One region of the Faecalibacterium duncaniae genome, then DNA from elsewhere that is predicted to be linked to it. Evidence: riboswitches for the same ligand, from Rfam matches in the RefSeq annotation. Region 1 holds a riboswitch; each other region holds the start of a gene.
What was found. A riboswitch is a leader RNA that binds a small molecule or an ion and turns the genes downstream of it on or off. The one in region 1 is predicted to bind cyclic di-GMP.

Region 1 (7,173 bases):
GCTCCAAAAAGGAGATCGAGGGGCAGGTGCGGATCGTGACCATCCCCGGGGCGGATGTCTGTGCCTGCTGCGGCACCCACACCGCCTTTACCGGCGCGGTGGGCCAGATCAAGATCCTGGCCGCCGAAAACTATAAGGGCGGCGTGCGCCTGAGCATCGTCTGCGGCGGGCGCGCGCTGGAAGCCGCACAGGCCATGCGGGCACGGCAGGCAGAGATCGGTGCCCTGCTCAGCGCCAAGGCCAGCGAGACGGCCAACGCCGTGCACCGGGTGTATGACGAGTACACCGCCCTGAAATTCACCCACTTCGGGCTGTGCAGCCAGCTCTTTGACGCGCTGGCCGCGCAGGTAACGCCCGGTGCGGATGCCATCCGCATCGTGCCGGGGCTGGACCCGGACGGCCTGCACCGGCTGGCTGTCCGCCTGACCGAAGCCACCACCGGCCTGTGCGCGGCCTTGACCCCCAACGAAAAGGGCACCGGCTACTGCCTTGCCCAGGCGGGCGGCGATGTCCGCGCCCTGACCAAAGCCCTGAACGCCGCCCTCAATGGCCGCGGCGGCGGCAAACCCGGCATCTGCCAGGGAAGCTGCGCCGCAGAGCCGGAACAGGTGAAAGAATTTTTGAGAAAGACGAAATAACTCCTTCCGTCATCGCTGCGCGATGCCACCTCCCTCAATGAGGGAGGCTTTGGCTGTACGGAAAGCTTTCCTTCTTCGCCAGTGGCTCCCTCGCTGAGGGAGCTGCCGCCGAAGGCGGCTGAAGGAGTCACACAACATCAAAAAGACGAAATAACTCCTTCCGTCATCGCTGCGCGATGCCACCTCCCTCAATGAGGGAGGCTTTGGCTGTACGGAAAATTTTCCCTCTTCGCCAGTGGCTCCCTCGCTGAGGGAGCTGCCGCCGAAGGCGGCTGAAGGAGTCACACAACATCAAGGAGAATGACAAACTATGAGAATGCGTTTCAAACCCTACGCCCACGATGAGCTGATGGCCGCCGATTTCCACGTCCACGAGCCCCTGATCTGGGGCGGCAAGTGGCACGCACAGTATGCCCGCCCGGAGCAGCCCTTTGTGCTGGAACTGGGCTGCGGCAAGGGCGGCTTTATCTCCCAGCTGGCCTGCGCCCACCCGGAGAACAACTATCTGGGCATCGACATCACCGACAAGGTGCTGATCCTTGCCAAGCGCAAGATCGAGGCCGCTTACACCGAGGCAGGCCGCCCCATCGACAACGTGAAGATCATGAGCACCGACATCGAGCGCATCAAGGGCGTGCTCACCGCCCAGGATACCGTCAGCCGCATCTATATCAACTTCTGCAACCCGTGGAGCAAGAACGCTTCCTCCAACAAGCACCGGCTCACCTATCCCCGCCAGCTCATCCAGTACCGCGAATTCCTGAAGGACGGCGGCGAGATCTACTTCAAGACCGATGACGACGACCTGTTCCGCGACAGCCTGGAGTACTTCCCCGCTTCCGGCTACGAGATCACCTGGAAGACCTTTGACCTGCACGAAAACGAGCCGGAGTGGAACATCCGCACCGAGCACGAGGGGATGTTCACCGAGATGGGCATCAAGATCAAGGCCCTGATCGCCAAAAAGCTGCCCGGCGATGCCGCCGTGACCTGGATCGAACCCAAGGTCCTGAAAAAGAGGAAGGCTGCGGAGGAAGCCGCTGCCGCCGCAAAGGAGGAGTAAGATGTCCTTTTTTGTCAACACCATGGTCTGCGGCTTTTCGCTGTATCAGATCCTGGCGTTTTTCCTGATCTACTCCTGCCTGGGCTGGTGCCTGGAGGTCATCTATGCCGCCGTTTCCACCGGCCAGCTGGTGAACCGCGGCTTTCTGAACGGCCCGGTCTGCCCCATCTACGGCTTTGGCATGATCATTGTGCTGTTCACCCTTTCGCCGCTGGCAGACAACCTGCTGCTGCTCTATCTCGGCGGCGTGATCCTGCCCAGCGTATTGGAGCTGGTGGGCGGCTGGGCGCTCTACAAGCTCTACCACACCCGGTGGTGGGATTACAGCGACTTCCCCTTCAACATCGGCGGATATATCTGCCTGGAGTTCTCCCTTTTGTGGGGCGTTGGCACCGTTGTGGTGATGAAGGCCGTTCACCCCGTGATCGCGGGCTTTGTGGAGATGGTCCCCCAGATGGTGGGCTTTGTCCTCATGTGCATCCTGTACGCCTGCTACGCCGCCGACGTGGTGGTGACCGCCTTTGCGGCCTCTGACCTGGCCCGTGAGCTGGATGCTCTGGAAAAGGTGGCCGACAGTATGCACGCCGTGTCCGATGCCATGACCGAGCTGCTGGGCACCACCGCCATGGACGTGGACCAGAAGATGGACGAGAGCCGCCTGCAGCTCAAGCTGGCAGCTGCCGAGGCCCGGGACAATGCCGCCAAACTGAGCCCCCGGGATGCCGCTGCCGCCCTGCGCGCCAAGGCCGACGAGGCCATGGAGGCTGCCCGCAAGTCCTCCCAGGAGGCCCGGCTCAATGCCTCTGAGGCCGCCGCTGCCGTCAAGCTGGCCGCCAAGGGCACCGCAGAGCGCACGGCAGAGCTGCTCCGTCTGGAACAGCTGGCCGAAGAACTGCAGGCCCGCAGCGAGGAGATGCGCGCCCGCACCCGGAGCTCCAAGTACTTTGGCAAGGGCCGTATGCTCCGCGCTTACCCCAAGCTGCGCCACGGCGAAAAGCACCGCTCTCTGGACGAGCTGCGGGAGCGCCTGAAGTACGAGCGCAGGCACTGACCCTGCCCGCTGCAGCAACCCCAAATGCCCCTGACCGGCTTCTTTCGGTCAGGGGCATTTTTCCTGCGCTGCATTCTCCATAAAATCAGGCAGATCTTGTTCTGCTGCACGCTTTTGTTCTCATTCTGTTTTCAACATTATACGTTCCTTTTTTGTACACTCTTCCAAATCTATTTTCGTCATATTGACAAAAAAAGAGTATTTTATCCTGTGCAATATGCTATTCCTGCTAAAAACTGAAGAATCGGCAAGCCAGTCGAAAGGCTGCGACGCAAAGCTACAAGGGCCTGTAATATGGCAGCCAGCCGCACGTTATTCTCTCCGGGTAAGGTAATCCGAAACCTTGCACCTCCTTGTGAAGATGCGTCGGCTTCCCTTCAGGAGAGCGAGCGCGCAGCGGGTCTACAAGGGTTCAGAGCGTCGTACCAGCCGTTTGGCCGGTGCGGCGCTCTTTTGTTTTGGCTGAAATAGAGAGAGTTTTTGGGAATATCATGGAAAAGGAGTAAAGAATTATGAAACCTAAGCGTTTGATCAGCTTATTGGTTGCGGTCTGCATGATGATCACCATGCTGCCCCTGTCGGCAGTCACGGCATTTGCAGAAGACACGTCAGCGCCAACTGGTACAGCCAGCTATGGCGATTACGAGTATGACTATACGATAAATACAGAAGACGGTACTGCAACCATCACAAAATTTCGTGCCCTTGTTGATGGCTCCTACGACATCACCATACCCACAGATTTTGGCAGATTCCCTGTAACTGCTATCGGCGATGATGCCTTTAGAGGTTGCTCTGCTCTGAAGAAGGTCACCATTCCACAAAGCGTCACTTCCATCGGCGATTCTGCCTTTGCAGGTTGCCACAACTTGGACTCTGTTACCATCAATGACGCTGCCACATCAATAGGAAACCGGGCCTTTACGGAATGCCCTCTTACAACAACGCTTTCATTAGGTAAAAAAATTACGACGATCGGCGATGAGGCCTTTTATGATTGCCGTGGTCTGACGAGCGTCACCATTCCACCAAGCGTCACTTCCATCGGCAAGAAAGCCTTTCTCCAATGCATTCATCTTAAAACGCTTTCGTTCGGTGAGAATATTAAGACGAATATTGAGACGATCGGCGATGATGCCTTTTATTATTGCATTGAGCTGGAGAGTGTCACCATTCCACAGAGCGTCACTTCCATCGGCAATGATGCCTTTGGACAATGCCATGACTTGCAATCTCTTACCATCAAGGACGCTGCCACATCGATAGGACACCGGGCCTTTTTAGGGTGCACTTCTCTTGAAACGATTTCGTTAGGTGAGAATATTAAGACGATCGGCTATCATGCCTTTAATTCTTGCACTTCCATTAATCTGACGAACGTCACCATCCCGGAAAATGTAACAACCATTAGACCTGGTACCTTTGACTATTGCACCCATCTGGAATACATTATGCTCCCTGCTGGATTGACTTCTTTCCAAGACAGTCTGAAAGGTTGTCCAGCTGGGAACCCCAATGGTGCCATCTACTACAAAAACTACAAGGCCGCCGCAGATGCTCTGCTTGCAGACAATGATGACAATTCTAACATTGATGCCAATGATAAACTGAGAAAACGCAATTTTCTTTACCTCTGCAAGGTGACCTTTGATGCCAAGGGCGGCGAACTGAACGACGACGCTGAGGTGCCGGTTTATAAGACCGAAAAAATCACTGATACCAAGGCAAACGATCTGACTGCCATCCATGATCCCACCCGTGCGGGTTACAAGTTCACCGGCTGGTACACCGCAGATGACCAGCCCTTGAATGTGAACGAAATAATTACGAAGGACATCACCTTCTATGCCCATTGGGAGCTCGCCCCCAAAGCTCCGGTCTGCCACCCGCTGACCTTGAAGGACGGCGTTATCACCAGCGTAACAGTGCCCGGCAAGGATGGTGCTGACCCCGAGGATATCACCGAGATCGTTAAAAAGAATGCCAACGAGGACGGTTCCTTTAATGTCCCCGAGGGTGCAACGGTGAGTGTTGCATTTGATAAGGATGCTTTTGCAGATAGCGGTCTGAAATTTGGCCACTGGGATATCACCGGCCTGGATGATCCGAACGCTTATCAGGATAAGGAAAGCTTTGACTTTGAGATGCCTGCAAAGGCCGTGACCCTGAAAGCCATGACACAGGATGCATCCATTGAAGATGACGAGCCCGATATCGTTGGCCCCATCGTGATCGGCACTACTGTTGTTGTCGGCGGTGCAGTGCTGGGCTATCAGGCCTATTCTCTGGGTGCTGAATTTGCAGGCAAGCTGATGGCTCTGCCCTACTTCCCCAGCAACCGCAGCGCCCTTGCCATGATGCTGTGGGAGGATGCAGGCAAACCCATGCCCGAATCCGAACTGCTCTACCCCGATGTAGGGCAGGAAGAGCGGGATATGGACCTGCAGCACGCCGCCCGCTGGGCCATGGAGAATGAGCTTATCCCTGACCTGAATGATGAGGGCACGGCTCCGGAAGAGATGAAGTTCTTCCCGGCCAATCCCGTAAGCAAGCTTGATGTGCTGAATGCATGGCAGAAAGCACAGGAGCTCAAGAACAACTAACGCCATCCCCGAATATTCCCAAATATACGTAGAAGCGCCTCATCCTTCACCGGATGGGGCGCTTCTGCGTTGTAATGTGTCGAATTTTCTGTTATACTGTACTTGTCGGCCTTCCGACCTCGATCTATAAGAGGAAGGGGGTGAGTTTTATGAACTTTATAATCTCTTTTACACTGTCCGTCGCAGCGGGTGTAGTCAGCTATTACATCTGCAAGTGGCTTGACGACCAGTTCAAGGCCGGTAAGCACTAATCCTTAGCAAGCAGGAAGCCCCCTCGGTATTCGCACTACCGCGGGGGCTTCTTGTTGCTACTTGGTGAGTTTTATGAACTGCAACCAATCTCTTTTACAGCTTTATTATATGCTGTATCGCTCAAAAAGTCAAGCAGATTTTGTTTTGCTCACGCCCACAGATCCTCGGGGTACAGACCCTCCTGGGTTTTCTGGGCGATGGCGGCCACCACGGTGGGCTTATCCTCACGGTAGGTCACGCCGTACCACTTATCGGTGCTCTTGAGCACGGTGACCGCTGCCTTGCCCTCATCGATGAGCTCGCTGGCCACGGTGGGCAGGAAATACTCGCACTTGAGGGGGTTCTGGGGCAGATTCTCACGCAGCCAGCCTGCAAAGCGGCGGTCGGCCTCGTCCAGGAAGCTCTTGCCGAAGCCCCACAGGTTCATGCTGACAGGTGCTTCCACCGGCAGGTCATCCGTGCCCTCACCGGTGAGGGAGGTGCAGCGGATGCCGCCCTCATAGGTCTCGATGCCGGTGCGCTCGGTCACGCTGTGCAGGGTGCCGTCCGGGTTCACCACGCAGACACCGCGGGAGACGGTGCCGTTCTCAGAGACGGTATTTTTGAGCAGGTAGCTCACCATGCAGTAATCGTAAACTGCGCCGTCCTGATGGGTGGACAGATACTCATAGATGACCTTGAAGGCCTCGGGGCCGTAGTAATCGTCCGCGTTGATGACAGCGAAGGGGCCATCAATGAGGTCTTTTGCGGCCAGCACGGCGTGGCAGGTGCCCCAGGGCTTGACACGGCCCTCGGGGATGGTGAAGCCTGCGGGCAGCTCATCCAGCTGCTGGAAAGCGTATTTCACGTTCATGCCCTGAGAGACGCGGTCACCGATGGCGGCTTTGAAAGCCTCCTCGATCTCGTGCTTGATGACAAAGATCACGGTCTCAAAGCCTGCACGGTGGGCATCGTACAGGGAGTACTCCACAATGGGCTGGCCCTTGGGGCCCACCGGGTCGATCTGCTTCATGCCGCCGTAACGGCTGCCCATGCCGGCAGCCATGACCACCAATACCGGTTTGTTCATTTTTCTTTCCTCCTGCGTCAGTGCGCTGTTCTTTGCGTCTATTATACTCCAAATTTTCCCGGGCAACAAGGGACAGCTTTTCCTTGAATTTTTGCATGGATTCTCACCCGCTGCCGTGATAGAATAGAGGCAATGGAGTTTCCGCAGAAAAGGAGAATGCTTATGTCAACCAAAACTGTCTGGATCACCGGCGCGTCCTCCGGCATCGGGCGGGAGTTTGCCCGCCGCTATGCCCGGCTGGGCTTCCGGCTCATTCTGACCGCCCGCCGCCGCGACCGGCTGGAGACCCTTGCCGCTGAGCTCCGGGCGAAACACGGCACCCTCTGCCGCATCGTACCCGCCGACCTTGCGCAGGATGCGCAGGTCACCGCCCTGTGCGAAGCACTGGCAGACGAACGCATCGACCTGTTCATCAACAACGCGGGCTTTGGTGCCTGCGGTGCCTTTTCCGAGACGGACGCGGGCAAGGAGCTTTCCATGCTGCGGGTAAACGTGCT
Region 2 (7,173 bases), 310 kb from region 1:
CTGACGCTGGCCGCCGGACAGAGCCTTGGGCTTGCGGTCCAGCAGGTGCTCGATCTCCAGGATCTTGGCAGCCTCGTGAACGCGGCGGTCGATCTCGTCCTTCGGGGTCTTGCGCAGCTCCAGACCGAACGCGATGTTCTTGTAAACGGTCATGTGGGGGTACAGAGCGTAGCTCTGGAACACCATGGCGATATCACGATCCTTGGGGGGAACGTCGTTGATCAGGCGGCCGCCGATGTACATTTCGCCCTTGGAGATCTCCTCCAGACCGGCGATCATGCGCAGGGTGGTGGACTTGCCGCAGCCAGAGGGGCCGACGAAGATGATGAACTCCTTATCCTGGATCTCCAGGTTGAAGTCGGTAACAGCAGGAGCAGTAGCGCCCGGATAGATCTTGTAGATGTGCTGGCAGCTAATCGAAGCCATAGGTCATTGCCTCCATTAAAATTTTTCTATGTTACGGCACCTTGACGGTGCACGCTCTCGTTGGTATTATAATAACAGATAACTTTGTGATATAAAATAGCATTTTATTGATTCGAGGTGTCAGATATTGCTTTATGATTGGACAAGCACCGCAGCCCTTGGCGTGGTGCGGGATATCCAGCCCAAAGAACCCCTGACCCTGACCGGCGAGGGGCTGTGGGTCTGCCTGATCTCCAGCGGCAGATGCACTGCCAGCCTGACCGATGCCTCGCCCTCCCCGGCGGGCAGCGCACTGATCCTGCCGCCCCAGAGCGCGGCGGCGGGCCATCTGGTACTGAGCCGTGCCCCGTTGACCCTGACCCCGGAAGGGGAGAGCCACCTGCTCTGCATCCAGCTGACCGGACAGGCGGCGGTGCAGTTCCTTGCCGGGCTGACGGAGCTGCCGTTCCTGGCCCGGGGCGAGACCTGCCCCGCCGCCGCAGAGCTGCTGGGCCGCCTTGCCGCCGAGGCCGACACGCCCCGCAGCCGGGCTGCCAGCCAGCTGGCCTTTGCCCTGCTCTGTGAGCTTGCGGGGGCCGACAGCGCCGCCCCGCCCCTGCCGCCGCTGGTGGAGGCCGCCATTGAGGATATCCGCCAGAACTACGCTGGCCTGTACGGTGTGGAGGAGCTCAGTGAACGGCTGGGAGTCTCCAAGAGCCACCTTGTCCGCACCTTTACTGCCGCCGTAGGGGTGCCCCCGGGGCGCTACCTGACCACTGTGCGGGTGGAAGCAGCCATGCGGCTGCTCCTGCACCGGGAATACACGCTGGATGTCATAGCCAGCCTGTGCGGCTTCTCGGGGGCCAACTACCTGTGCCGGGTGTTCAAAAAAGAGACCGGCCAATCCCCCGCACAGTGGCGGGCCTTGGCCGGTCAGACAGCGCGGCCCCTCAGCCCGGCGGAAAGCCAGCGGGAGCAGGCACTGTATATTTAAAATGTTCAGGAGCCGGGGCAGCACCCGGCTCTTTTCCGTGGTGGCGTTCAGCTGCACACAGACTGCGGGCGCTTGAGCAGGAACACCGTCAGGGCCAGCGTGATGGCCTCGGCGGCGGGGAAGGCCGACCACACGCCGTTCATGCCGAACAGGGCGCTCAGGATCAGCGAGCAGGTGACGATGGCGGCCACGCCCCGGCTGACCGAGGTGATGGTGGCTTCGGTGGGGCGGTTGACCGCACCCAGATAGCCCGCCGCAACAATATTGCAGCCTGCAAAGAAGTAGCCCAGGAAGTAGATGCGCATACCGCTGTGGGCATATTCGGCCATCAAAGCAGAGCTCTCGCTGTTGAAGAGGGCAACAAAGGTATCGGTAAAGCCAAACACGGCACCGTACAACACCGCCGCCAGCGCCAGCGCAGTGCCGCAGCCCAGCAGAAGCAGCTTTTTTGCTCCGGCCATCTCATTTTTGCCGTAGCACTGGCTGATCAGCGGCTGGGCACCCTGGGCCACGCCGTTGAAGATGGCTGTTGCCACCAGCGCAAAGTTTGCCACCACGCCGTAAGCGGCCACGCCCACGTTGCCCGCCAGCCGGAGCAGCAGGAAGTTGAACACGGTGGTGGTCACGGCAGAGGAGAGCTCCCCGACGAAACCGGAGATGCCAAGCTGGCAGCTCTGCACCAGCAGCCGGGCCGAGGGAGCCTGCCGGACAAAGGTGAGCGTGTTGCTCTTTTGAAAGAAGTGGCGGCTGCAGATGGCGATGCTGAGCACCGGCGAGATGGCCGTTGCCAGCGCCGCGCCGGGCAGGCCCAGCCCCATGGGGAAGATGAAGATGTAATCGAACACCACATTGAACAGGCTGCCGCTCAGGGTGGCCACCATGGCAAGGGACGGGTCGCCGTCGTTGCGGACGAAGGCCGAGAAGATGTAGTTGCACATGAAGAAGGGGGTGAACAGCAGGAAGATGCGGGTGTAGTTCAGGCCCAGCGCCACGATGTCCGCATCGCCGCCCATGAGCTGCAGGAGCGTGCCCGGGCAGAACGCGCCCGCCAGCATGAACGGGATGGCGATCAGGCAGGCGCAGAGGATGGCGTTGGAAAAAAACCGCTGCGCCCGCGCCTCGCCCTGCGCCTGCAGGATGGCGTACCGGGTGGCCGCACCCAGGCCGATCATCGAGCCGAAGGCAAAGATCAGGTTGTACATGGGCAGGCAGAGGTTCAGCAGGGTCACGCCGTCGGTGCCCGCCGCCTGGGCGATGAAATAGGTGTCGGCCAGAATATAGCACGATGTGCCGATCAGACCGAAAATATTCTGCGACACATACTTGAAGAACTGCTTTGTCAGGTTCATGGAAGCTTCCTTTCCGCGGGGAGAATAGGGGAGTGAAACGTAAAAACGACTACTACTATATCATAAAACTTGGCATATTTCAACGAAAAAGCGAGGAAACACGCCATCATTTCCCAAACGGAACACTTCTCCCCGGGGCGATGCTGCTATCCGAAAATGCCATACAAACACTATCGCTTTTGTGCAACTTGCCAAAGATGCTTTTGGGTTATTGACAAAAAAAAAAAAAAAAAAAAGTTTTATGATTTTTGTGTAAGATGCCACGTTGAAACAGAAAAAACGGCAAACCAGTCGAAAGGCTGCGACGCAAAGCTACAGGGCCTGTAATATGGCAGCCAGCCGCACTTTCTCAACCATACCGCACATGGGCATCACCTCAAGGGGCGGTAGATTCCCAAAGTACAAAACGCAGAGCGTTGTACCAGCCATTTGGCCGGTGCGGCGCTCTTTTTGCTTTGTGCGGGCATGGTTATATTTTGGGAGTAATTCATAAAAGGAGGATTTTTATGAAAAAGCGTTTCGTCAGCTTGTTGGTTGTAGTATGTATGCTACTTACACTATTTCCGGTGTCAGCGTTTGCAGATAATGCAAAAAGCGGTGAGTTTCATACGGATGGAATAAAAACACAAGATGGAAATTTTGTGTATAGTGTAAATGATGATGACACTGCAACGTTGGTACAATACATTGGCTCGGAAGATGTGCTTGCGGCAAATAATTATGAAGTTGATATTCCTGCCGAGTTTGACGGACATTCTTTGAGTAAAATCGGACAGGCCGCGTTTGCAGCAGAATATCATTCTAATTTTAAGTATTGGAATGCAACCTGTGGCAAGATTCAAAAAGTTAAAATTCCAGAATCGGTGACATATATTTGCTCGGGTGCTTTTTATCATTGTGAGTCTTTGAAAAGTGTTAATATTCCAGAGAATGTTGAAAAGATTGAATGGTGGGGATTTGCAAATTGTACAGGGCTAAATGATATTACTTTTGAAGGTAATAGCAAAATCACAACAATTGAGATGGAGTGCTTCTCGAATTGTTCGAGCCTAGAAAGGATTGATCTGCCAGAAGGGATTACAGATATTCGTTGGGGTGCTTTTGAGAACTGTACTTCACTTATGAATGTTGTCATTCCTTCTAACACTGAAAGAATTTACAGGAAAGCATTTTACAATTGTGCGCTCGGAACGGTTACTTTCCCTGCATCTTTGAAAGGAATTGAAGTTGCGGCATTTGGTAGGCCGATTTCGCTGACAAAAGTTTATTATGCCGGAACAGCCGATCAGTGGAATGCTCTTGTAAGCGCTCCCTTTGTTCCTCTTGATGGCAAGACGGATGGCACTAGCAAAAACTTCACTGGAATTAATTATAAAGAGGATTCGCATGGCGGCAATAATGAGCAGCTTCGTCAAGATGGGCTGGTTATAATCCCTTGCAAGATGGATGTGACCACCTCCAAGAGCGACTACTTGGTCAATACTCCCGTTGATGTGAACATTGCCATTGCCCCCGGTACTGATATGAACAAGATTCTCAATGGCAGTGTTGCTTTCACCTACGGTGATGAAGTTGAAAAGGTAGAACTGAACGGCAAGGAACTGACCGAGAAAGAATACACTGTTCAGAAGTTGGCTCAGATGATGAAACTGACTTCCCGAAGCAGTGATATCAAAGCAACCCTGAATGTGACCTACAAAAAGACCGGCAGCTACACCTTTGGTATTGCAGTGAACGACAGCAATGACGAGACCATCTGCAATGCGGATGCAAAGGTCGTTGTTGGCGAAGAGGCCGCCGAACTGACCCCTGCAACCAAGCTCTACACCCTGACCGTCAAGAATGCTGATGTTACCATTAAGAATGGTGACGAAGAGATCAAGGCTGAGAAGAACGACAAGGGCGAGCTGATCGCCAAAGTGCCCGAAAAGGCTGACGTGACCGTGACCTACACCAGCCAGAGCGATGCCGTTGCATTTGACCAGTGGACGATTACCACCGATGAAACGCTGGATGTGGATGTCAAGAACAACCCCCTGAAGTTCCAGATGCCTGCCGGTGGTGTGACCATCGAAGCCATGACAAAGGATGCCTCCATTGAGGAGGACGAGCCCAACATTCTGGGCACCACCGCAGTGGTTGGCACTGCCGCTGTTGGCACCGCCATTCTGGCATGGCAGGGCTACCAGCTGAGCACGGAGCTGTACCTGAAAACCGCTCTGCCCGCCGGTACTGCCATCCCCACAAACCGTGCCGAGCTGGCCCTGCTGGTGTGGAACCATGCCGGTAAGCCCGCACCCGCCGCAGTTCTGCCCGCCGATGCAACCGATACCCAGAAGGCCATTGCCTGGGCTGTGGAAAACGATCTGCTCAAGGCCGCAAAGGACAACGGCGAGACCTATGTGGATACCGATTCCGTGAGCCGTGTTGAAGTGATCCGCGTGTGGAATAAGGCACAGGAAAAGTAAACCCCACCGTCATCCCTTCGGGATGCCACCGCCCCTAATAGGGGCGGCCTTGGCAAAAAGGTGAAACTATCCGCTATGCCAAGGGCCCCCCTATTAGCGGGGGCTGTCGCTGAAAGCGACTGGGGGGTTGCCCCCATAACCTAACCATTCTCTATTCCCAAATAACCTGTGGAAGCGCCCTGCCGGGGAACCGGTGGGGCGCTTCTGCATAGGGGCGGGAGCCGAAACCGCCGCTTTTTCCGCTCTAGCGCCGTGGTTTTTATTGACAAGCTCCCGGCTTGCTATTATAATAGAACAGTCATAATAGCATTCGTGCGCGGCTTTGCGGCTGCGTCAATCCAATAGACAAGGAGAAGATCCAAAATGGCACAAGAAATCAAGATGTCCGCTTCCGGCCTGAAGGCGATGCAGGACGAACTGGAATACCTCAAGACGGTCCGCCGCAAGGAGCTGGCCGAGGAGATCAAGGAAGCCCGCAGCCACGGCGACCTTTCTGAGAACAGCGAGTACGATGAAGCCAAGAACACCCAGGGTCTGGTGGAGAACCGCATCACCGAGCTGGAGCAGATGGTCAAGAACGCTGTGATCATCGACGAGAGCGAGCTGAGCGTGGACAGCGTTGCTGTTGGCACCCACGTTTCCATCAAGATGATCGGTGACGATGAGGCCGAGGAGTACGATATCGTTGGCCGCACCGAGGCTGACCCCATCAACGGCAAGATCAGCGACGAGAGCCCTGTGGGCCACGCTCTGCTGGGCAAGGCCGTGGGCGAGAAGGCTGAAGTCCTGCTGCCCTCCGGCCAGATCGTCGAGTACGAAGTGCTGGCCATCACCCACGCCGCAAACTGAGCCTGAACGGGAGGAAACCATGGAAGAGCAAAAGAGAAACCCCGCTCAGGGCCTGTCTGAGAGCGAGCAGGTGCAGGTGCGCCGCCAGAAGCTGGCCGACCTGCAGGCTGCCGGAAACGATCCCTTCACCCTGACCAAGTTCCCCCAGGACGCATACTCTGCCGACCTGAAGGAAGAGTTCAAGGATCTGCCCAACGAGACCGACAGCGGCAAGCAGGTCGCGCTGGCCGGCCGTATGATGTCCAAGCGCGTGATGGGCAAGGCAAGCTTTGCCCACCTGCGCGATGACAAGGGCGATATCCAGCTGTATGTCCGCCGCGACGAGCTGGGCGAGGAGGCCTATGCCGCCTTCAAGAAGCTGGACGTTGGCGATATCATCGGTGTCAAGGGCGAGGTGTTCCGCACCAAGACCGGCGAGCTGAGCGTTCGTGCCACCGAGCTGACCCTGCTGGCCAAGAGCCTGCGCCCCCTGCCCGAGAAGTTCCACGGCCTGACCGATACCGAGATGCGTTACCGTCAGCGCTATGTGGACCTGATCGCCAACCCGGAGGTGAAGGATACCTTCGTCAAGCGCAGCCAGATCCTGAAGGAGATCCGCGCCTATCTGGACGAGAAGGGCTTTTTGGAGGTGGATACCCCCATCCTGACCCCCTTTGAGATCGGTGCCTCCGCCCGTCCCTTCTACACCCACCACAACAGCCTGAACATGGACATGGTGCTGCGCATTGAGACTGAGCTGTACCTCAAGCGCCTGATCGTGGGCGGCATGGACCGCGTGTACGAGGTTGGCCGCATCTTCCGCAACGAGGGCATGGACCCCAAGCACAACCCCGAGTTCACCAGCATCGAGCTGTATCAGGCCTTTACCGATTTCCACGGCATGATGGACCTGGTGGAGGAGCTGTACAAGCGCCTGGCCCTCAAGATCTGCGGCAGCATGGTCATTCCCTATCAGGGCAAGCAGATCGATATGAGCCACTGGGAGCGCCTGACCATGGTGGAGGCCGTGAAGAAGTATTCCGGCGTGGACTTCAACGATTGGAAGTCCGACGAGGATGCCATTGCCTCTGCCAAGGAGCATCATGTGGAGCTGCCCGAGGTCCCCACC
Region 3 (7,173 bases), 990 kb from region 1:
ATGTACCCCGGGCGGCTGGCCTTGTACTCCGTTTCGATCCTGCGCAGGGCGGTCTCCTCATTGAACACGAGCAGCGTCATGCTCTCGCTGCCGCCCGGCACGGTACTGCTGTGCACATTCCACACACCGTCGGCCAGATTGAGCTGCTGCCCCTCCGGGGTGCGCGCCTGTGCGGTGTCCAGGCCGGGCAGCAGCTTCTGTGCCCTGCCTGCAAGCCGGTCCTCGCCGCCCAGCAGCGCCGTGCGGAAGCGGCTGTTATACCACAGCACCGTCTCGCCAGAAAGCAGAGCCGCCGGCTGAGAGAGGGATTCCAGGCTGTATTGGGTCCTGGAATTTTCAAAGCTGCCGCCAGCCACCCACTTGGCGGTCCAGCGCCGCAGCTGATACCGGAAAACGCAGATGCCGATGCCCCACAGCACCACCAGCACTGCCAGCGCAGGCCAGCCTGCGGGCCGCTGCACCAGAAGCGCCAGTGTCAGCAGTGCACACAGCACTGCCAGCGCGGCGATCAGCATTTCCAACGTCCATCTCGGTTTTTGTTTCATGGAATCTTCTGCCTCCTGGTCTGCCTGCCCCGGCGGGGCGGCTTCCGGCTTATACCTCCATCAGAATGGGGAGGATCATCGGGCTGCGCTTGGTGCGGCGGTAAATATAGCTGCTCAGCGCCTCACGCACCCGGGTCTTGACGCTGTTCCAGTCGCGCACATGCTCTTCCACGCAGCGATCCAGCGCGTTTTCCACAATGCTCTGGGCCCCGTCCATCAGGCTCTCGTTCTCGCGCACATAGACAAAGCCGCGGCTCACAAGGTCAGGCCCGGCCAGCACCTTGCCGGTCTTGCTGTCCACGGTAGCCACAATGATGACCAGACCGTCCTCAGAGAGATGCTTGCGGTCACGCAGGACCACATTGCCCACATCGCCCACGCCCAGGCCGTCCACCATCACAGCACCGGCGGTGACAGGCTCGCCCAGCTTGATCTCGTCCCGGCTCAGGATAACGTTGGAGCCGTTCTCGGCAATGAGGATGTTGCTGGTGGGAATGCCCAGAGACGCGGCGGTCAGGGCATGCTTTTTCAGCTGCTTGTACTCGCCGTGCACGGGCAGGAAATACTTGGGTCTGGTCAGGGTGAGCATCAGCTTCTGCTCCTCCTGGCAGGCGTGGCCGGAAACATGGACATCATACATGCTCTCGTAGATGACCTCCGCACCCAGCAGGAGCAGACCGTTGACGATCTTGGTCACGCTCTTCTCGTTGCCGGGAATGGGGTTGGCGGAGATGATGATGAAGTCGCCGGGGCCCACCCGCACCTGGCGGTGGCTGCAGGAGGCCATGCGGGAAAGGGCGCTCAGGGGCTCGCCCTGGCTGCCGGTGGTGATCAGCACCACCTGCTCCGGCGGGTACTGGTTCAGCTCATCCACACTGATAAGGGTGCCCTCGGGGATGTGCATATAGCCCAGCTCCTGCGCCATGGCAGTGTTATTGACCATGCTGCGGCCGCTGAACGCCACCTTGCGGCCATCCTCCACGGCCAGATCAATGATCTGCTGGACGCGGTAGATATTGGACGCAAAGGTCGCAATGATGATGCGCTTGTTCCGGGCACGGGCAAACAGGTTGCGGACACCGGCGGCCACCTTCTGCTCCGTGGCGGTAAAGCCCGGGCGCTCGGCGTTGGTGGAATCGCTCAGCAGAGCCAGAACACCCTTCTGACCATACTCCGAAAGGGTGGTCAGGTCGGTCACGCCGCAGGCCAGCGGGGTGTAATCGATCTTGAAGTCGCCGGTCTGGATGATCGTTCCGGCGGGGCTGTCAATGGCAAAGGCCACGGAATCGGGGATGGAGTGGTTGACATGGATGGGCTCCACGGTAAAGCAGCCCAGCTTGATCTTCTGTTTGGGGGTGATCTCCACGAACTTGGTCTTGCCTGCCAGGCCAAACTCCTCCAGCTTGTTCCGGATGAGGCCGCAGGTCAGCCGGGTGCCGTAGATGGGCAGATCAAACTTCTGCAGCAGGTAGGGAATGCTGCCGATGTGGTCTTCGTGGCCGTGGGTGATGAGCAGTCCCTTGATCTTGTCCTTATTCTGCACCACAAAGGTAAAGTCGGGGATGACCATGTCCACGCCGTACATCTCACTGTCCGGGAATACAAGGCCGCAGTCCACAATGATCATATCCCCGTTGCACTCATACACGGTCATGTTCTTGCCCACTTCGCCCAGACCGCCCAGCGGGTAGATGTGGATGGGCACAGCGGCCTCCTTGGGCTGCTGTGCGCGGCGGGGCCGCCGGTTATAATAAGGGCGGCGGGTGCGGGTACGCTTTTCCCCGCCGGATTCACTGTTTCTGTTCGGATTGTTCTGAGCCTGAGCCGGGTTCTGTTCTTTGACCTGTGCCATGCGGTACCTCCAAAATCAATTACAAAACGCAGGCACACCCCTTTGCGAGCGGCCTGTCTGCTGTGAAGGAGCAGCAAACGCACCGCCGCTCCCATCGAAACCATCGTATAGAATTTTTCGCTTCCATGCCCGTTTTCGGCACTGGGATGGCCGGAACGGAGTAATTTCTGCCCTGTCAGTCCATCTGTTCGATGCGACCGCGGCACTGCCCCGTTCCGGCCGGACACACCGCATCGGTGCGCCCCTATACGCATTTTGTTACAAACAGTATAGTATTTCTTGTCCACTTTGTCAATTCAAAGCTTTGCCGGAAAAGCCGGGGATGATACGTTTTCCTCTTGACAGAACCGGAAAAATAGCTCTAAATAGAGGTATCCAAAAATTCAAGTTCCGGGAGAAACAGATGAAACAAGTCGAAGTTTACACCGATGGCGCGTGCAGCGGCAACCCCGGCCCGGGCGGCTGGGGTGCAGTGCTGCGCTACCGCTTCAACGGCAAGGTCTACGAAAAAGAGCTCAGCGGCGGCGATGCTTCCACCACCAACAACCGGATGGAGCTGACCGCCTTTATCGAGGCCCTGCGCCAGCTCAAGGAGCCCTGTGAGGTGAGGCTGTGCTCTGACAGCCAGTACGTCATCAATGGGCTGGAAAAGGGCTGGGCCAGGGGCTGGAAGCGCCGGGGCTGGAAAAAGTCCGACGGCTCCCCTGCCCTGAACCCCGACCTGTGGGAACAGGCATTGGAGCAGGAAGCCCGGCACAAGATCACCTATGTCTGGGTCAAGGGCCACGCAGGCCACCCGGAAAACGAGCGCTGCGACCAGCTGGCCGTGGCACAAAGTCAGGCACACGGAGGGAGACAGGGACGATGAGCGATACATTTCTGCCCGGCAGCGGGTTCGATACCTATGAGCAGCAGGACAAGGTGCTGGTGGGCCTGTGCGGCGGCACGGGCTGCAAAGCAGCTGTCCGCATTTTACAGCAGCAGGGCTTTGCGGTGATGGGCGCTGTGGTGCGTCTGTGCACCGATGACCCCGTTGTGGATGCCGCCAAGGAAGCCGCCAAGGCTCTGGGCATCGAGTGCATCACCCTGAATGCCAGCGAACTGGCCAGCCAGCTGGCCGAGGAGACCGCTGCCCCGGCCGACCTGCGCTTCCCCGCCCTGCTGGCGGCGGCTGACCGGCTGGGCATCCAGTACATTGCCACCGGCCACCGCGCCCGGGTAGAGACCGGTGCAGACGGCGTGCACGTCCTCTGCCCTGCCGAAATTGCGGACGAGAGTGCCCGGCTTGCCGCCCTGCCGCAGGAGACGCTGGGCCGGCTCATCCTGCCCTTGGGCGATTTCAGCCCCGAGGATGTGGCTGAGATGGCAGCAGAATAAAAAACAAAAGAGATGCACCCTGCCTTCCTGAAACCGGTTCAGGGAGCGGGGTGCATCTCTTTTTGCTTTATTTTATTTCATCGTACAACGCTCAATGGAAGTCATCCGCTTACTTTGCGAAGATCTGGATCCAGTTGTGGCCCCACTGAGAATTGGCATCGTAGTTGTAGCCAAGGCACATATACTTGGCGGCGGGGTCCATGATATTGACACGGTGGCCTTCCGAAGCCATCCAGTCTGCAACGACTTTTTCGGGCGTGGTCTCGCCCCAGGCGGCATTCTCGCCGGTGGCGGTATCAGACACACCGTACTCCTTCAGCACGGTGAAACAGTTGGTGCCATCGGGGCGGGTGTGGGAAGCGACCTTTGCCACTTCCTTTGCGCGCTCATCGGCGGCGGCCTGCAGCTTGGCATCGCCCATAGCCAGAGGTGCCAGATTTTCCTTTGCACGCTCAGCGTTGACCAGCGCCAGCACTTCCTGTGCAAAACCGTTCTCACTGGTGCCGCGGGCGTAGGTGAAGATCATCACCCAGTAATTGCCATACTCGCCGCCCTCGTAGTAGCCAATGCCAACGGAGGTGGCATCCTTGTCCAGCATCCGCTCCTTGAAGAAATCGTAGCGATTCCAGGCGGCGACCACATCCGAAGCATCCTCAGCAGCTGCCCAGTAGTTCTCGCCCACGGAAACATCGTCCACACCGTACTCCGGCAGGATGGTGAACTCGCGGCTGCCATTGGGGCGGTTGTAGGAGTAATTGACGGTAAGTTCTTTTGCACGGGCCTGTGCGGCAGCATTCAGTGCGCTGCTGCCCATGCTCAGAGGAGCCACACCAGCCTGTGCACGCTCTGCGTTGACGAGCTGCAGCAGCTCATCGGCCTTGGAAGCTGCGTGTGCGGGCATTGCCAGAACAAACATCAGGCAGATGAATGCGGCGCAGCAGACCAGATTCTTCAGGACTTTCATCGAAGCGTTACGCATGGTGTTGAACCTCTTTTGTGTTACCCCATGAAAAAAGGTGTCGATTGCTGGTATACTCGGCAATCGACATCTGATGCTTCAGATGAAGGTCACTCAACACCCATTCTCCGCTGTGGAGACCCTCAGGTGATGAGAAGCAACTGGCTGCCATTTTACAGGCCCTATAGCTTTGCGTCACAGCCTTTCGACTGCTTTGCCGAGGATATTCAGTTTTGCGTGCCTTTCTTCTTTTGGGAAGAAATTTGAGAACGAAAAAAGGTGTTGTTCTGCAATACACTCAGCAAAACAACACCTAGAAAATCTAAGCAGGTCGCCCAAAGAAAGATTTCTTTGAGAAGCAGCTGGCTGCCATTTTACAGGCCCTGTAGCTTTGCGTCACAGCCTTTCGACTGTTTTGCCGAGAATATTCAATTCACCTTGAGGAGCCGTTTCCATTTCCTCGACGCTATCCTACCACATCGGACAGAACCTGTCAACTGTTTTGGAGCAGCTTTCTCAAAAAATCTGCTTTTTTGAAGAGTTCTTCCGTTATGCCTGCACCTCTGCCGCCTTTTTGCGCAGCAGGTCGAGGTCTGCGGCATCCGGGTGAGCCAGCGCCTTGTCAAAGTTCTCGATCAGCATCTCGAGGTTGGGTGCATGGTTGGGCTGCTGCAGCATCTTTTCGTACTGCTGGCGCACAATCATGGGCATCTTGCCCTGGCACATATAGGTTCCAATGACCGTGTTGCTCTCATCCAGCGATTTCTGCACCGCTGCCAGGATCTGCTCGAAATATTCCGCACTGCCGCCAAAGCCTGCGGTGCCGAACAAAAAGACCCGCTTCCCCTTCAGGGTCTGCAAAAAGGCGGTGAGGGTGTCATCGGCATGGCCCTTGTCCGTCCAGAAGCCGATGTAAAGGGTCTCAGCCTCCAGTGCCTCCGGGGCCGGTGCTCCGAAGTAGGTGCACTCATTCTGGGGCAAGCTTGCGCGAAGGGTGTCGGCCAGCAGGCGGGTGTTGCCGGTCTTGCTGCTGAAAACGATGGCGTAGCTCATGGTCATTCTCCTTTATTCTCTTTGAGATCAGATGCTGCCCTGTTCTTTTGCGTTCAGGGCATCATAGACACAGCGGGTGCCCTGATGGGCGATCAGGCCGCCCAGGCACTTTTTGTTGCAGCGAACACAGCGGTGGATCTTTGCCGCATTGCCGCTCTGCAGTTTGTTGACCCAGTTGGGGTCGGCCAGCAGCTGGCGGCACATTGCCGCGCACTGGATGCGGCCGCTGGCAAGCTGCTGCTCCACAAAATCGGGGTCGTTCAGGCCGCCCACACCGCAGAGCGGCACGCTGGTATACCGGCGCACCTCATCGCAGAACTTGAGGAAGCAGCCGGTCTCCTTGAACTCGGGGTGGCTGGCCGACGGGATGGTGTTTTCCAGCGCAGAGTGGTTGGCCAGTGTCACATGGAAGCTGGTCACGCCTGCCTGCACCAGCAGGGGCACGAACACGGCCAGTTCCTCCTCCACCACACCGGCGTTGCCGTAATGGGGGTTCTCCTGCCGGACAGCCAGCTTGTAGTCAATGGCCATGCCGGGCACAGCGGCGTGCACTGCCTTGACAGCTTCCACGGCAAAGCGGGCGCGGCGCTCGGCACTGCCGCCGTATTCATCGGTGCGGTGGTTGAAGATGGCGGAAGAGAAGCTGCCGCACATCCGGTCGCCGTGCACCTGCACCATGTCAAAGCCCGCCTGCTTTGCCAGCACAGCAGCCTTGCCAAAGCCCGCGATGATCTGATGGATCTTTTTCTGGGACATCTTGGTGATGTAGGGGCCCACGGCATCGTTCATCCGCTCCCGCAGCTGGTCGGGGGTGATCTTTTTCATCAGCATCCCCGGGATGCACTTGATGATGGACATCATGTCGGTATCGGTCTGGTGGAGCTGGGCGCAGACCTTGCAGTCGTATTTGTGGGCAGTCTCGCAGATCTGCTGATAGAAAGCAAAGCCCTTTTTGTCAAACAGGGACTTCTCAAACCGGCTCTTGGCCACCGGCACGTCGCCGATGATGATCATGGCGCAGCCGCCCTTGGCCAGCCGCTCCATCTCTGCCAGATATTCCTCGTCCGAAAGGCCGAAGGTGGTGGGGGCAAAGATAATGCGGTTCTTCAGCTGCATTCCACCGTAATCAATGGGGCTCAGGATGGTGTCGTACATGTTACACACTCTCTTTCCTCGTCCGTGCTGCCTTTTGCAGCAGGCTCAGGAGCTGGTGCTGTTCCTCTTCGGTCAGCCCGCTCAAATTTTGTGCATCCCAATCGAAAAATACCTGGTGGCAGGTCCGGAATGCTCTCTCACCCGCCGGGGTCAGCCCCAAATGATAACTGCGGCCCTGCTTTTCCCGGGTCATAAAGCCATCTTCCACCAGCTTGATCACGCTGCGCTGGCAG

Region 2: another riboswitch for cyclic di-GMP. It lies ahead of GXM22_RS15475 (leucine-rich repeat domain-containing protein); the one in region 1 lies ahead of GXM22_RS14180 (leucine-rich repeat protein).
Region 3: another riboswitch for cyclic di-GMP. It lies ahead of GXM22_RS09480 (CAP domain-containing protein); the one in region 1 lies ahead of GXM22_RS14180 (leucine-rich repeat protein).

Annotation. Positions count from the first base shown of each region.
Region 1 covers NZ_CP048437.1:2,935,471-2,942,643, forward strand. Annotated here, with positions in the region: gene GXM22_RS14165 (alanyl-tRNA editing protein) at 1-638, shown strand, start outside; gene trmB (tRNA (guanosine(46)-N7)-methyltransferase TrmB) at 949-1,701, shown strand; gene GXM22_RS14175 (putative ABC transporter permease) at 1,703-2,752, shown strand; cyclic di-GMP riboswitch class I at 2,989-3,065, shown strand; gene GXM22_RS14180 (leucine-rich repeat protein) at 3,265-5,355, shown strand; gene GXM22_RS14185 (nucleotidyltransferase family protein) at 5,756-6,676, opposite strand; gene GXM22_RS14190 (SDR family NAD(P)-dependent oxidoreductase) at 6,839-7,173, shown strand, end outside.
Region 2 covers NZ_CP048437.1:2,623,887-2,631,059, reverse strand. Annotated here, with positions in the region: gene GXM22_RS12600 (ABC transporter ATP-binding protein) at 1-426, opposite strand, end outside; gene GXM22_RS12595 (helix-turn-helix domain-containing protein) at 554-1,399, shown strand; gene GXM22_RS12590 (MATE family efflux transporter) at 1,447-2,748, opposite strand; cyclic di-GMP riboswitch class I at 3,020-3,095, shown strand; partial or broken gene GXM22_RS15475 (leucine-rich repeat domain-containing protein) at 3,255-4,001, shown strand; gene GXM22_RS15310 (hypothetical protein) at 4,191-5,216, shown strand; gene greA (transcription elongation factor GreA) at 5,580-6,065, shown strand; gene lysS (lysine--tRNA ligase) at 6,085-7,173, shown strand, end outside.
Region 3 covers NZ_CP048437.1:1,950,119-1,957,291, forward strand. Annotated here, with positions in the region: gene GXM22_RS09460 (DHH family phosphoesterase) at 1-545, opposite strand, end outside; gene GXM22_RS09465 (ribonuclease J) at 595-2,397, opposite strand; gene rnhA (ribonuclease HI) at 2,801-3,265, shown strand; gene GXM22_RS09475 (adenine nucleotide alpha hydrolase family protein) at 3,262-3,774, shown strand; gene GXM22_RS09480 (CAP domain-containing protein) at 3,884-4,753, opposite strand; cyclic di-GMP riboswitch class I at 4,886-4,961, opposite strand; cyclic di-GMP riboswitch class I at 5,087-5,162, opposite strand; gene bilS (flavodoxin family protein BilS) at 5,282-5,785, opposite strand; gene bilR (bilirubin reductase) at 5,813-6,940, opposite strand; gene bilQ (bilirubin utilization transcriptional regulator BilQ) at 6,942-7,173, opposite strand, start outside.